3 regions of the Halomonas tibetensis genome follow, and region 2 is predicted to be linked to each of the others. Evidence: predicted binding sites of a transcription regulator. Region 2 holds the regulator's gene; each other region holds the start of a gene.

Region 1 (4,742 bases), on a different contig from region 2:
TCGAAGGGAATGGCGTCATGGCGAGAATGGTCACCGCGCAGCTTTTCCGTGGTCAACCCGGCCTTGGCGGCGGCCACGACCAGGGCGCCCTCTGTCGGATCGCCGTGGATTCGCCAGCGGCCCTCCTCTTCGGCCAGTTCGGCGTCATTGCACAGTACCCCCACCTTGAGGAAATGGCGCAGGGCGTGGTCATCGTCAAGATCGAGTGCTGCCTCCTCGGCATCGCCGTCGTTGACGCGGTGGAAGCTTCCCTTCGGGGAAAAGCCGATGCCGTCGATGTGCACCTCGCCCCGGGGTAGCCAGATCGCCTGGGCGGTCATCTCGTTGCGGGTCAGCGTGCCAGTCTTGTCGGAAAAGATGGTGGAGATGGAGCCCAGGGTCTCTACCGCGGGCAGGCGACGAATAATGGCGTTCTTTTTCGCCATGGTCTGTACGCCCAGCGCCAGGCCGATGGTGACGATGGCGGGCAGGCCTTCGGGAATGGCGGCGACTGCCAGGCCCACGGCGGCCATGAACATGTCGACCAGCGGCTGCTCGTGGACCAGCACCCCGAAAACACCGGTGAGTGCCGCGGCGGCAAGGATAAAGAAGGCCAGCACCTGGCCGGCGCGGTCGATCTGACGCAGAAGCGGCGTCTTTAACTGTTCGACGCCGCGCAGCATTTCCGAAATGCGCCCGATCTGGGTATGGGCACCGGTTTCCACCACCAGGCCTCGGGCATTGCCCTGGACCACGATCGTGCTGGCGTAGGCCATGCTGATGCGGTCGCCCAGGTCGGCGTCATCCGCTACCGCCTCGGTAGACTTGTCCACCGGCGTGGACTCCCCGGTCAGCGAGGCCTCCTCGGTTCGAAAGCGCCGGGCTTCCAGCAGGCGCAGGTCGGCCGGGATGCGGTCACCGCTCTCCACCAGCACGATATCGCCGGGCACCAACTCCTCGGCTGGGATGGTCTGACGCTTGCCGCCGCGCAGCACATTGGCCTGAGGCGATAGCATCTGACGGATGCTCTCCAGGGCCTGTTCGGCCTTGCCCTCCTGGAAGAAACCGATTAGCGCGATGATCAGCACCACGCCCAAGATGGCTGATGCATCGAGGGTGTGGCCTAGCCCCAGGCTGGCAATGGCAGCGACGATCAGCACCAGCATCAAGATATTGTTGAACTGCTCCAGCAGGCGTTTCCACCAGGGGCGCGACTCGGCCTGCTGGAGCTGGTTGGGGCCATGCTCGCTGAGACGGCGTTCGGCCTCCTGGTCGTCCAGCCCGTCCTGGGTGCTGTCCAGGCGCTCAAGTGAGTCATCTCCGGACAGGGCATGCCAGGCAGTGGCCTCGCTGTGTTCGGACTCTGTCATCCTACGTCTCCCGCGCATGTTGGCATTGAGCTAGGTATGTTCTTACCATACAGCATGCTGCAGTGCAGTGATCCAGGGCAACAAGCGTCTGCACGTATCCGTCAACCCGGGGTCATGAACGCGAGTCGGGTACCGTGGGCTAGCCGCGTGGCGGTATCGACGGGGGGCGACTCGGGGAGGCCGACCATCTCGTCGGTCACGTCGGCCCAGGTCAGGATGCCATGGGTCAGACCCAGCGGCGCCAGGGCGCGGCTGACCCACTGGGTGCCGGTGAAGCGTCGTGTCTCGCCGTGCTCGTCCACCAGCAGGCTGTCGCCGCCGGCGTGGTGCAGCCGCACCAGGTAGTACCCCATGTCCAGCCCCTGTACCTCCACGGCGGGCGGTGAGGCCGGATCGAGACGTTTGGCAAGCGCTTCCAGGGTCACTTGGTCGGGCAGGGCGGGGGCGTTGAGAGGCATCATGGGTACCATCCGATGTTGGACATGAGCTGTCATTCTATCGCTACCTGTACAGAGATTGTCATGCCGTAACTGGCTGATGCGGGCATCTGCCACAGCGGTCGCAAGCTCAAGAGGAGCCGCGCCGCGAGATACCCGTGATCCGCTACGGTTGGCCGCCTGAGGTGTCAGCCCTTACACTGCCCGGCATTCACTGTGCGGCATTGCACCGTGCCATTTCGGCTCCTTATCACCCTCTCTCGGACGCGTCCCATGGCCCAGACCCTCTCGAAGCGAATCAACAAGTACATCAGCGAGAGTGGCATGTGCTCGAGACGAGAAGCCGACCGCTATATCGAGCAGGGAAACGTCCGAATCGATGGCAGGCGCGCCACGCCGGGTGACCAGGTCTTCGCGGGCAGCGTGGTCAAGGTCAACGGCCAGGTCGTCGAGCCGTTGGCACTGGATGAAGAGGATCTGGTGTTTATTGCCCTCAACAAGCCGGTGGGCATTGTCAGTACCACCGAGCCCACCGAGAAGGCCAACATCGTCGACTTCGTCGGGCACGGTGCACGCATCTTTCCCATCGGCCGGCTGGACAAGGATTCCCAGGGGCTGATCTTCCTGACCAACAACGGCGACCTGGTCAACCGCATTCTGCGGGCGAGCAACCAGCATGAGAAGGAGTATCGGGTCACCGTCAACAAGCCGATCACCGATGAGTTTATCGCCGGCATGGGCGGGGGCGTGCCGATCCTCGGCGAGGTCACCCGGAAGTGCCCGGTGGTCATGGAGTCCCGGTTCGTCTTCAATATCACCCTGGTTCAGGGGCTGAACCGCCAGATTCGTCGCATGTGCGAGGTGTTCGGCTACGAGGTGGTGAAACTCGAGCGGATCCGCATCATGAATGTGTCGCTCAAGGGGTTGGCGACGGGTGACTGGCGGGACCTGACGCCGGTTGAAGTGTCGACCATTCTCGCCATGACCGAGCACTCCGCTTCCGAGACCCGGGCGCCTGGCCGTCGCAAGGCCCGGCACAAGGGCGGCAAGGCGGGGCCAAAGAAAGCGGTAGCCGGAAAGACGGGGAACCAGCAGCGAAAACCTCCTCGCCGTGGCGAAAGCAGCCCCCCTGCAGGCGGCAAACCAGCCGGTGGTAAAACGGCCAGCGGCAAGTCCGCGAAGCGCAAGATGGCAGACAAGAACATGGCGGCTGGCAAGCCGGCCAAGGGCGGGCGACCCTCGGGGGGGCGCGCGAAATCCGGCGGTCCTCCCGGCAAGCCCCGGGGCAGGAAATAGCCTGCCGCCGTGGCAATGCCCATGAGGAGTACCATGACCGATTCTCGCCTGCAGAGCCCAGCCGCGGCCCGAAACCGCCAGCCGATCCTGGAGGTGCTGCGCCAGGTGTTGCCGGATAACGCGCGCGTGTTGGAAGTGGCCAGCGGCAGCGGCGAGCACGCCCTGCACTGCGCCGCCGATATGCCCAGTTGGGTCTGGCAACCCAGCGACCCCCACCCTCGAGCGCTGGCATCTATCGCCGCCTGGCGCCAGCAGGTAAGCCTGCCCAATCTTGCTGAGCCGGTCCGGCTCGATGTCACCGACCTCGATAGCTGGCCGGCGGCCCCCTTTGAGGCTGTCGTGGCCATCAACCTGATCCATATCTCGCCCTGGGCGGTGACAGAGACGCTGATGGCGCTGGCCGAAGAGTGCCTGATGCCGGGCGGCGTTCTTTACCTTTACGGGCCCTTTTGCCGTGGCGGGTTGCATGTCGCACCCAGCAATGCCGTTTTCGATGCCGACCTCCGGCGCCGCGACCCACGCTGGGGCGTTCGCGACCTCGAGGAGGTGATCGCTGAGGCCGGGCGCCATGGTTTGACGGTTGAATGCCTCGTGGAAATGCCCGCGAATAACCTCAGCGTAGTGTTTCGAAAGGGCTGATTAGTCCAGGGATGGCCCGATCACGTGCTTGACCTCCAGGTAGCTGGCAAGGCCCCAGGGGCCAAGCTCACGGCCGATACCGCTGATGCCGAAGCCACCCCAGCCAGCCTGCGGCAGCACCAGCTGCTCGCTGTTGACCCAGATGCTGCCGGCACGCAGCGCGCGGCCGACTCGGCGAGCACGCGCGACGTCGCCGGCAATCACGGTAGCCGCCAGGCCGAAGAGGCTGGCGTTGGCGAGGTCGATGGCCTCCTCGTCGCTTGCCACGCTGCGCGCACAGAGCACCGGGCCGAAGATCTCCTCCTGCCACAGGCGGCTGGCGAGCGGCACGTCACGGTAGAGCGTGGGCGCCACGAACTCGCCCTGCGCCGGTAACTGGCGATGGCGGCCGTCACGCACCGCCACAAGGCCTTCCTCGCGGGCTGTCGTCAGATAGCGCTCGACGGCCTCCCGCTGTCGGGCACTGGTCATCGGCCCCATGTCGGTGGCGTCGTCCAGCGGATCGCCCAGGCGAATCGCATCGATGCGCTCGGAAAGCGCCGCATAGAGCGGCTCGGCCAGGGTCTCATGCACGATCAGCCGCGACGTGGCAGAGCAGATCTGCCCCGAGTTGAAGAAGATGCCCGCCATCACCCAGTCGGCGGCCTGCGCGACCTCGGCATCTGCCAGCACCAGGATCGGCGACTTGCCGCCCAGTTCCAGGGAGACGTTACGCACCCCCTCGGCCGCGGCGTGCATCACCTTCTCACCCACCGCGTTGCTGCCGGTAAACGAGAGCTTGTCGACGCCGGGATGCGCGGTCAGCGGCGCGCCAATGCCTTCGCCATCGCCGTGCAGGAGGTTTAAGACGCCGGCAGGCAGCGCGATGGCCTCGGCGATCTCGGCCAGGGCCTGCTCCGGCAGGGGCGTGACCTCGGACGGCTTGAAGACGATCGTGCAGCCCGCCGCCAGCGCGGGGGCGATCTTCCAGGCACTGGTCACCAGCGGGAAGTTCCATGGTGTGATCAGCCCGACCACGCCC
Region 2 (4,742 bases):
CGATCTTTCCCAACCGCCGTTCACCCTTCTCGATGAAGCCGGCCGCGAGAGGGTTCGCCAGGGCGTCGATCTGGCCTATTTCGATCGCGACGAGATCATTCTCGAGACGGGTCAGGCCGGCGAAAACCTCTTCCTCATTCACAAGGGCGAGGTGGCAGAAGTCGACCCGACGCTGCCGGCAGCCCGCTCGCGTATCGGTCACTACACCCGTGGCGACCTGTTCGGCGCCATCAGCATCCTCAACGGCAAGAGCCGCTATCGCTTTCGGGCCGAGCAGGAGAGTCTCTGTTACCTGCTGCCCAGGCCGCTCTTCCTCGAACTCTGCAACGACTACCCGCCCTTTTCTGAGTTCTTTCGCCAGACCCTCGCTCACAAGGCGCGCCTGCTGACCGAGCAGCGCGCAGAGGGGGGGGTCACCATGGCTGGATTCATGCTGGCTCGGGTCGATGAGTGCATGCGTGAGCCGCTGATTGTGCCGGCCGCCACTACCATCGCTGAGGCCGTGACTACCATCAACGAGCGCCATGCCGACAGCATGCTGGTGAAGGGGGATGCCGGCCCTGGCATGATTACCAAGACCGACCTGCTCAACGCTCTGGTGGTGGAAGGCCGTGATCGCGACAGTGCCCTGGACGGGCTGGGCCGCAACGAGCTGATCACGGTAGGGCCGGGGCAGTATCTGTTCGAGGCACTGGTGGTGATGACCCGCCATAAGGTGGAGCGTGTGGTGGTGCTGGATAAAGAGGTAGTGATGGGCGTCGTTGAACTAACTGACGTACTCAGCTACTTCTCGAGCCGCAGCTACGTGGTCAGCCTGCAGGTAGAGCAGGCCGAGAGCCTCGAGGCATTGGCTGCCGCCAGCCGCCGCACGCCGGAACTGGTCAAGGCCTTGATGGCCCAGGGGGTCAAACTTCGCTTTGCCATGGGCCTGCTGGCGGCGCTCAACGGTCGTATCATGAGCAAGGCCTGGGGGTTTCAGGTCGATGAGCGTTACCACGCAGACAGCTGCCTGATGGTCATGGGCAGCGAAGGGCGCGGCGAGCAGATCCTCAAGACGGATCAGGACAACGGTCTGATCCTGGCCGACGACCTGGACTGGCCAGACTGCGGGGAGCAGATGCAGCGCCTCACCGAGACGCTGATCGAGCTGGGTTACCCGCCCTGTCCGGGCAACATCATGGTCTCCAACCCCGAGTGGGTCGGTACCGTGACCCAGTGGCGTGAGCGCATTGCCAGTTGGGCCAGTAAGCGTGACGGTGACAGCTTGATGAAGCTGGCCATCATGCTCGACTCCCACGCGGTGGCAGGCAATCCGGCTTTACTCGACCGCGTGCGCGACGAGCTGTTCGAACGCTGCGCTGGCGACGAGCTGTTGCTCTCCTACTTCGCTCGTACCATCCTGCGATTCTCCACCCCGCTCACCCTGTTTGGTTCGCTCAAGCGCCCTCAGCACGGTATCGACATCAAGAAGGGCGGTATCTTTCCCATCGTTCACGGGGTGAGGGTAATGGCGTTAGAGCGGGGCATTCGTCCTACTTCCACCCTGGAGCGCCTGGATGCTCTGGCGGCGGATGGCCGGTTGGAGCCGCGGTTCGCGGAGGATCTGGGCGAAGCCCTGTCGCTGTTCACCGAAATGCGCCTCAAGCAGCAGCTTGAACACCTAGACAGCGGCGGCGACGAGCGCCAGCCCGACCGCGTAGTGGTTCAGGAACTCTCGTCGCTGGAGCGCGATCTGCTGCGAGAAGCGCTGCACATCGTCAAGGATCTTAAGCAGCGGCTATCGCATCGCTTTCATCTAGAGTATTCGTGATGGTCAGGTGACCCCCGAAGGAACGGCGATTTGCGAAGAAAAAACGAAGACACAGGGAGCTCCACCATGATCAAGGTCCTGCGGCGTGCCGCCGACCGACGACGACACGCCAACGGTGACTACGCCTGGCTCTTTCATCCTTACACGGGTGACGAGATGGTGGTCATCGATATCCGGGTCATCGGGGTAGGTAGCCGCAGCCCTCAGTTGGCCTCTATTGCTGCCGTCAAGGTGCGTGGGGAGCGGGTGCTGACTAGCGAATCCCTGGACCTGCGCCTGACGTGCTCCGCGAGCCCTTCTGCCGAATTGGTTCGCAGCCAGGGTCTGCAAGGTATGGATCTAAGCGGCGGCCTGGCCGTTGAGGATGCCCTGGAGCGCCTGCTTGATTTCGTCGGCAACCGTCCCCTGCTGGGCTGGCACCTGGGTTTTGATCTGGCGATTCTCAATCGCGAGCTGCGGCCGCGCTTCGGCTTCGACCTGCCCAACGCCACCATCGACGTGGCTCAAAGCTACTTGAGGCGCCTGCGCCGCCGCCATCCGGAGGTGGAAGCCGCGCCGCGCTTCGAAAAGGTGGCCGAACTGCTGGACGTGCCGCTGATGGGGCGTCACACCGCCCTGGGGGATGCGGTGACCACGGCCCTGATCTTTCTGCGCCTTGAACACCAGTCCAGCGCCCTGGGTCGCTATTCCTGAATCGCTATTCTTGAAGGGTAGGGCGGCGTCGCCTGATGGCGTCGGCGATGGTAGGATAGGCCCCCCGTTATTTTTGCTCGCACTGGCAGCGCTTACCGACCATGCACGACGCCTCGATATTCGATCCCCGTGATCGTCAGAAGACCGCCTCTGCGGCCGCCCACACGTTTCAGGAAGCTCCTTCGCCGACTCTTGATGCACTCGATGTCCGCGGCAAGCGTGAGTTTGACAAGCTGAAGAAGCGCCTTCGGCGCCAGACGGGCAATGCGATCATCGACTACGGGATGATCCATGAGGGCGATCGCGTGATGGTGTGCCTGTCCGGTGGCAAGGACAGCTATACGATGCTGTCGATCCTGCGCAGCCTGCAGCGCAACGCCCCGATCGATTTCTCGCTGGTGGCGGTTAACCTCGACCAGAAGCAGCCGGGTTTTCCCGAGCACGTGTTACCGGAGTACCTGGCGTCCATCGGCGTCGAGTATCGCATCCTCGAGCGTGATACCTACTCGGTGGTCAAGGAGAAGACTCCAGAGGGCAGGACCACCTGCGCACTCTGCTCGAGGCTGCGACGCGGCTCTCTATATGGTTTTGCGGAAGAGATCGGCGCCACCAAGGTTGCCCTGGGTCACCATCGCGAAGATATCCTCGAGACGCTGTTCCTCAATCTGTTTTTCGCTGGCAGCCTCAAGGCTATGCCACCCAAGCTGCTTGCCGACGATGGCAAGAACATTCTGATCCGCCCGCTGGCCTATTGCCGGGAGGCCGATATCGCCGAGTATGCGCGGCTGATGGAATTTCCAATCATTCCCTGCAATCTTTGCGGCTCCCAGCCCAACCTTCAACGTCAGGTGGTCAAGGAAATGCTCGCCGATTGGGAAGGTAAACACCCCGGCCGTCTGGAGAGCATGTTCAAGGCGGTAACCAATGTGGCCCCGTCGCAGCTTGCCGACCGCGAGCTGTTCGACTTCGCCGGGCTGGAAGAGAAGCAGGCGCGAGTGTTGGCCAGCAGGATCGATCTCCTCAACGAGTCGTAAGCGCTATTTTGCCCCTTCTTCCTCGGCAACCAGAATAAGGGATTCCAGATCGAGGATGTGTACTTCGCGGCCAGAGACCTCAACTAGGCCCTGGCTCTGGAACCGACCGAGAATTCGACTGACGGTCTCCACGGCCAGTCCCAGATAGTTGCCGATGTCGGCCCGCGACATGGAGAGGCGGAAGCTGTAGGGGGAGTAACCGCGTCGGCGAAAACGGTCGGAAAGTCCCGCGAAGAAGCTGGCGAGTCGCTGGTCGGCGGTCTTGCGTGACAGCAGGCGCATCATGCGGCGGTCTGCGCGCAACTCCTTGCTCATGCTCTTGTAGAGCTGGCCGCGTAGCTCGGGCAGAGACTCCGATAGCTGATCCAGCCGGTCGAAGGGAATCTCGCAGACGGTGGTGGTTTCCAGCGCTATCACTGTTCCGGGGTAGTGGTCCTCGTCGATGCCGTCCAGGCCCGCCAGCTCGCTGGGCAGATAGAAGTTGGTGAGCTGGTCGTCGCCGCTACCCTCGGTGGTCACTTGTTTAAGGCTGCCCGAACGTACCGCATAGACGCTGGTGAACGGGCTGTCCTGGCGAAAGAGAGTCTCGCCCTTCTTGAGAGGTGCGCGCCGACGAATGATGGCGTCGAACTGATCCATGTCCTGAATTTCGAGTGCCAGTGGCAGGCACAGCGAGCTCAGACTGCAGGTCTGGCAGCGAGTTTCATGCAGCACGGAGCGCCGCCGTCCGGTCAGGCTATCAGGCATGGCCGCCTTCTCCTTGATCGTGATCATGGCGGACAGTATGGAGGATTCTACGGGCAGGGCAAACCACCTCCAAGGAGGTAGGTCAGTAAGACCGACGGCTCACGACATCGGTGAGGCCCGGGAGGCGAAGACGTCGAGGAGGCGGGCCAGGGAACAGACTCCCTCGGGTGTCACCCTCAGGCACTCGCCGCGGCGCTCCAGCAGCCCCGCCTGGCAGAGCGGGGTCAGGCGCTGCAGGGCATGGGCCATGGCCTCGGCGGCGTCGCGCCCGTGGGCCTTCGACAGCGCGGTGAGGTCCAGCTCATGCCGGCAGGCGAGCGATTCTATGGCGTCGCGTCGCATGCGCTGGGTGGCGTCCAGTCGGTGGCCGACCTCCGCGGGCAATCTGCTTGCGTCCAGCGCAGTTTCATAGTCGGTCAGGGTCATGGCGTTGCGGGTAATGGTGTCGCCGACCCGAC
Region 3 (4,742 bases), on a different contig from region 2:
TGATCGGCTCGCTGCTGGCCTGGGTGGCGGCACCGCTGGGCCTGGCGCTGTGGATCTTCCGCCGCCGTGAAATCTGACAAGGAAACCGACGAATGCTGACACGCAGGAAATTCATCATCGTGCTGGGCGGCGTGACCCTGGCAGGGCTGGCTGGCTGCGGCGGCGAGGAGAAGGAGGTCGCGGCGTGCGAGACGCGTCCCTTTCGCGACGACGACGAGTGCGCCGTGTGCGGGATGTTCATCGCCGGATTTCCGGGACCCAAGGCCCAGGCCTGCCTACGCGACGGGCGGCTCCTGACCTTCTGCTCGACGTCGGACATGTTCGTGTGGCTGCTGCAGCCCGACTCGGTGCCCCAGCTGCGCCAGGCCTATGTCCACGACATGGGTGCCACCGGCTGGGAGCGCCCCTCGGATGACGCCTTTATCCCCGCCCAGGTGGCGGTCTATGTGACCGAGCAGCCGCTGATGGGCGCTATGGGGCCAACCCTGGCCTCGTTTGGCAGCGAGGAGGCAGCCCAAGCCTTCATGGCAGAGCACGAAGGTCGGTTGCTCAGCTATGAGCAGATCGACGTCCAGGTGCTCAACGACCTGGCTCGGGCGCATATCAAGCGAACCATGTAGCTCGGGGCCGTTCCGAAGACGAGTCGCCCGGAGAGAGTTGCCTCCCTAACAATACATCGCCCCGGCAGCCAGGCTGCCGGGGCGATATCATTTCCGGCGATCGTTCACGCCGGTGAGAGGAGGCTTGCCGCGGATACGAGCTCTCAGAGCAGCGGTTCGAGCATGAAGTCCACTGCGGCCTTCACCTCCTCATCGCTGAGCTGTAACGCGCCGCCCTTGGGGGGCATGGCCTGGAAGCCGTTGATGGAGTGGTCATAGAGGGTCTCCATGCCCTGCTCAAGACGCGGCGCCCAGGCCGCCTCGTCGCCCTTGATGGGCGCGCCGGCGGCACCGGTCATATGGCAGGCCATGCAGGCCTGATTGTAGATGGCTTCACCGTCGGGCTCGGCCTGGACGGCGGCCGAGAGGGCCAGGGCGGCGGTGCCGGTCAGGGTCAGGATGGCCAGTCGCTTCATTAACATGTCTCCAGAATGCATCTTTTGGCGTTAAAAAAATCGGATGGCGCCGATGCCTCCGATGTCTGGTCCCATGATGGCGCAGGCGACCATGAGAGGCCATGACCCATGTCATGGCGAAATTCATCTTCAAGCATCGCCGACCGCGCCCGGTAGTGCAAGCCGGACGGCGTCAGGGGGCCAGTGGCGAAGCGGTATCGGTCTTGCTGCGGGTCAACGGCTCGATCCTGAGCAGCTGGACCAGCTGCGCTTCCTGCGGTCCCAGCATGTCGGCCAGGGTGTACTTGTCGAGCACGGCCAAGAAGGCGCGCAGCGCCTCGGCCAGGATCGGCTTGAGCCGGCAGGCCGGGGTGATCCTGCACTCGTTATCCTCGCCGAAGCACTCGACCAGCTGCAGATCATGCTCGGCGTCACGCACCAGCTTGCCCAGGCGAATAGTCTCGGGTGGCTTCTTGAGCAGCAGGCCGCCGTTCTTGCCGCGGAACGCGGTAATGTAGCCCTTGTGGCTCAGGTCTTGAACCACCTTCATCAGGTGGTTGCGGGAGACGTCGAAGCTGGAGGCGATCTCCTGAATCGTGGAGCGCTCCTCTCCTTTCACTGCCAGATAGATAAGCACGCGCAGGGAGTAGTCGGTAAAGCGGGTCAGGTGCATACGAGGGCTAGTGCCTCTTGGCTTGATATTGATCAAACTTCATATAGTAACAAGCTTTTATTATATCACTTTACCTCGCCTTGGTCGGGCTGCCGTCCCCTGCGGCATCGGGTCGCGTCAGCAGGAAGGCCGCCACGCCAATAAACAGGGCGCCGGTCAGGAACAGCACGAGCGGCGCTGTACCGCTTAGCCACAGCAGCAGCCAACTGGCCACCAGCAACACCAGTGCCAGTTGCTTGGCTCGACGCGGCACCGCCCGCTGTTCTCGCCAGGCGTGCAGGGTCGGCCCCAGTCGCGGGTGTTCATGTAGCCAGCGGGCCAGTCGCGGCGAGCCCTTGGGCGCCGCCCAGGCCGCTACCAGCAGGAAGGGCGTGGTGGGCAGCAGCGGCACCACCAGGCCGGCCGTACCCAGGCCGACACAGCCGTAGGCCAGGCCGCTCCAGGCAAGGCGTGTGACCAGATGTTTCATGGCAGACCTCGTAGAGTGGCGGCCTAGATATTAAGTGGTATTTTATATACATGTTATAAGCTTGTGCAAAGAGAATGCCGAGGTGCCGCCGCATGACGCTCTTCTCCACGTCATCATCTCTCGCCCGTCGGCTGATCCACGCGTGGTGACCCAGTGGCTTGATCTGGGTCAGCTACCTCGAGAAGGGTACCGACGCGCCGGGCCCTGAATGGCATACTCTGCCCCATGCGGCGGCGCCGCCATCCGGTTCAAGAGGCTGTTTCACGATGCAAGACGACCTGCTGTTCGATCGCCCCCTGGTAGAGAAGTACGACCGACCCGGGCCGCGCTATACCTCCTATCCCACGGCGCCCCAGTTCCACGCGGCCTTCGCCGAGGATGACTACCGCGCCGCGGCCGAGCGCAGCAACCGGGCCAAGACGCCCAAGCCGCTGTCGGTCTACGTGCATATCCCCTTTTGCGAGAGCCTCTGCTACTACTGCGCCTGCAACAAGATCATCACCCACAATACGGCGCGGGCCGCCGAGTATCTGGAGTGGCTCAAGCAGGAGATCCGCGTACAGGGGGCGCTGTTCGACGAATCGCGGCGCATGACCCAGCTGCACCTGGGCGGCGGGACGCCCACCTACCTGAGCAACGCCCAGCTCGGCGAGTTGATGGCTTCGCTGGACGAGGCCTTCCACTTCGCCCAGGCCGCCGAGCGCGAATTCTCCCTGGAGGTGGACCCGCGGACCGTAACCCCGGAGCAGATCCACGAGCTTCACGCCCTGGGGTTCAACCGGCTCAGTTTCGGCGTGCAGGACTTCGACCGCGAGGTGCAGAAGGCGGTCAACCGCCTTCAGAGCGAGGAGCAGGTGGTGGAGCTGGTCCAGGCGTCCCGGGATGCCGGCTTCCAGTCGGTGAGCGTCGACCTGATCTACGGCCTGCCGCTGCAGACCGTGGCCAGCTTCGACACTACCCTCTCCAAGATCATCGATCTGGCGCCGGACCGCATCGCCACCTACAGTTACGCTCACCTGCCGGAGCTGTTCAAGGCTCAGCGGTTGATCCGCCCCGAGGACATGCCGCCGCCGGAGCGCAAGCTGGAGCTGCTCGAGCTGACCATTCGGCGCCTCACCGAGGCGGGATACGTCTATATCGGCATGGACCACTTTGCCCTGCCCGACGACGAGCTCGCCCTGGCCCGGGAGAACGGCACCCTGCAGCGCAATTTCCAGGGCTATTCCACCCACGCCGACTGCGATTTGATCGGCCTGGGCATTACCTCTATCGGCAAGGTCGGCGACACCTACAGCCAGAACGTCAAAGAGACCGCTCAGTACCAGCATCGTCTGGAACAGGGCCAGCTTCCGGTATTCCGCGGCTATCGGCTCAGCGACGACGATCGCCTGCGCCGCGACGTCATCAACGCCTTGATGTGCCACAACCATATCGACTTCGCCACTATCGAGGCCGCTCACGGTATCGTTTTTCGCGACACCTTCGCCGAAGTCCTCGAGGAGCTCGAGGAGATGGCCGCAGACGGCCTGCTGGTGATCCGTGAGGGCGAAATCGAGGTGCTGCCACGCGGTCGGCTGATGATGCGCAACGCCGCCATGGCTTTCGACGCCTACCTGGCGAAGAGCCAGGGCCGCTACTCCCGCACCGTCTAGGGACCCCTCGCGGCACCGCCGCAAGCCTCTATTGGACGCTGCTCCGTCATCGACGCGAGCGGCTTTCTCGCATTGCGGCGGGCCAGGCCGGGCGTCTTTCGGTGTCAAATGAAAATGGGTCATGATGCTCCCCGTCTGCACCAGATATAGGGCTTGCCGAGGAGATATGGTCTATATATGGTAGTCGGGCCGCGAGCGATCGAGGGTTGTCCGACGACATGATGCATGTCAGTGCAGCCCCGGGAACACCGGCATAGGATCAACGGTTCGCCGGCTTCGGCCGCATGGTTATTCTCAGGAGAACTGTCATGTCCCTGCCGTTGTTGCCTTTACCGTTACAGGCCCTGCCGCGTCTTCCCGCCCCCGCCCGCCTGATTCGCGCCGTCGATCCGCGCGTGCCGGTCGGTGTCAAGCGTCGCCTGGTGGAACCGCTGCTCAACCGCACCTTCGCCGAGCCCCTCGCCGAGGGAGAGTTCGACGCCCTGACAGGGCGCCGTATCACCTTGGCCGTCGAGGATCTGGGCATGACGCTGACCCTCACCCTCGAGAACGAGCGCCTGAGGGTGTGTACCCAGCCCGGCGAGGCCACCATTCGCGGAGGCTGGCGTGAGTTTCTCTGCCTGGCCACCCGCCGTGAGGATCCCGATGCCCTGTTCTTCCAGCGCCGGCTGCTGATCGAGGGCGACACCGAGCTGGGCCTGATGGTCAAGAACCTCCTCGACAGTTGCGAGGAGGGGTTGGCACAAGGCCCCTTCGGTGACCTGCTGGTTCGCCTGGAGCGGCTGGCGAGACGCAAGACCTGAGTTTTTTTCGATTAACGTATGTTACGGAGTCATTCGCATGAGCACTTCCACCAAGGCCGTGAAGTCATCCAGCGAGGTCCCTCTGCAGGTG

The links. The regulator FNR, encoded in region 2, switches genes on or off when oxygen is low (the NO sensors DNR and NnrR bind a similar motif). The targets are predictions, from matches to a motif close to TTGATNTANATCAA.
Region 1: ACFODV_RS12480 (cation-translocating P-type ATPase) is a predicted target of FNR. The motif match lies at 1,417-1,430, and genes of this name have one in related genera.
Region 3: hemN (oxygen-independent coproporphyrinogen III oxidase) is a predicted target of FNR. The motif match lies at 2,355-2,368, and genes of this name have one in related genera.

What each region holds. Positions count from the first base shown of each region.
Region 1 is NZ_JBHRSQ010000016.1:64,169-68,910, forward strand. It holds gene ACFODV_RS12480 (cation-translocating P-type ATPase) at 1-1,349, opposite strand, end outside; gene ACFODV_RS12485 (DUF6482 family protein) at 1,451-1,810, opposite strand; gene rluF (23S rRNA pseudouridine(2604) synthase RluF) at 2,060-3,082, shown strand; gene ACFODV_RS12495 (DUF938 domain-containing protein) at 3,116-3,721, shown strand; gene ACFODV_RS12500 (aldehyde dehydrogenase family protein) at 3,722-4,742, opposite strand, start outside.
Region 2 is NZ_JBHRSQ010000007.1:246,183-250,924, forward strand. It holds gene ACFODV_RS03955 (putative nucleotidyltransferase substrate binding domain-containing protein) at 1-1,810, shown strand, start outside; gene ACFODV_RS03960 (3'-5' exonuclease) at 1,877-2,503, shown strand; gene ttcA (tRNA 2-thiocytidine(32) synthetase TtcA) at 2,605-3,537, shown strand; gene fnr (fumarate/nitrate reduction transcriptional regulator Fnr) at 3,541-4,284, opposite strand; gene hemN (oxygen-independent coproporphyrinogen III oxidase) at 4,384-4,742, opposite strand, start outside.
Region 3 is NZ_JBHRSQ010000009.1:234,928-239,669, forward strand. It holds gene ACFODV_RS07385 (ABC transporter permease subunit) at 1-77, shown strand, start outside; gene ACFODV_RS07390 (nitrous oxide reductase accessory protein NosL) at 93-620, shown strand; gene ACFODV_RS07395 (c-type cytochrome) at 764-1,075, opposite strand; gene ACFODV_RS07400 (Rrf2 family transcriptional regulator) at 1,248-1,727, opposite strand; gene ACFODV_RS07405 (YbaN family protein) at 1,798-2,196, opposite strand; gene hemN (oxygen-independent coproporphyrinogen III oxidase) at 2,463-3,848, shown strand; gene ubiT (ubiquinone anaerobic biosynthesis accessory factor UbiT) at 4,157-4,651, shown strand; gene ACFODV_RS07420 (adenosylcobalamin-dependent ribonucleoside-diphosphate reductase) at 4,689-4,742, shown strand, end outside.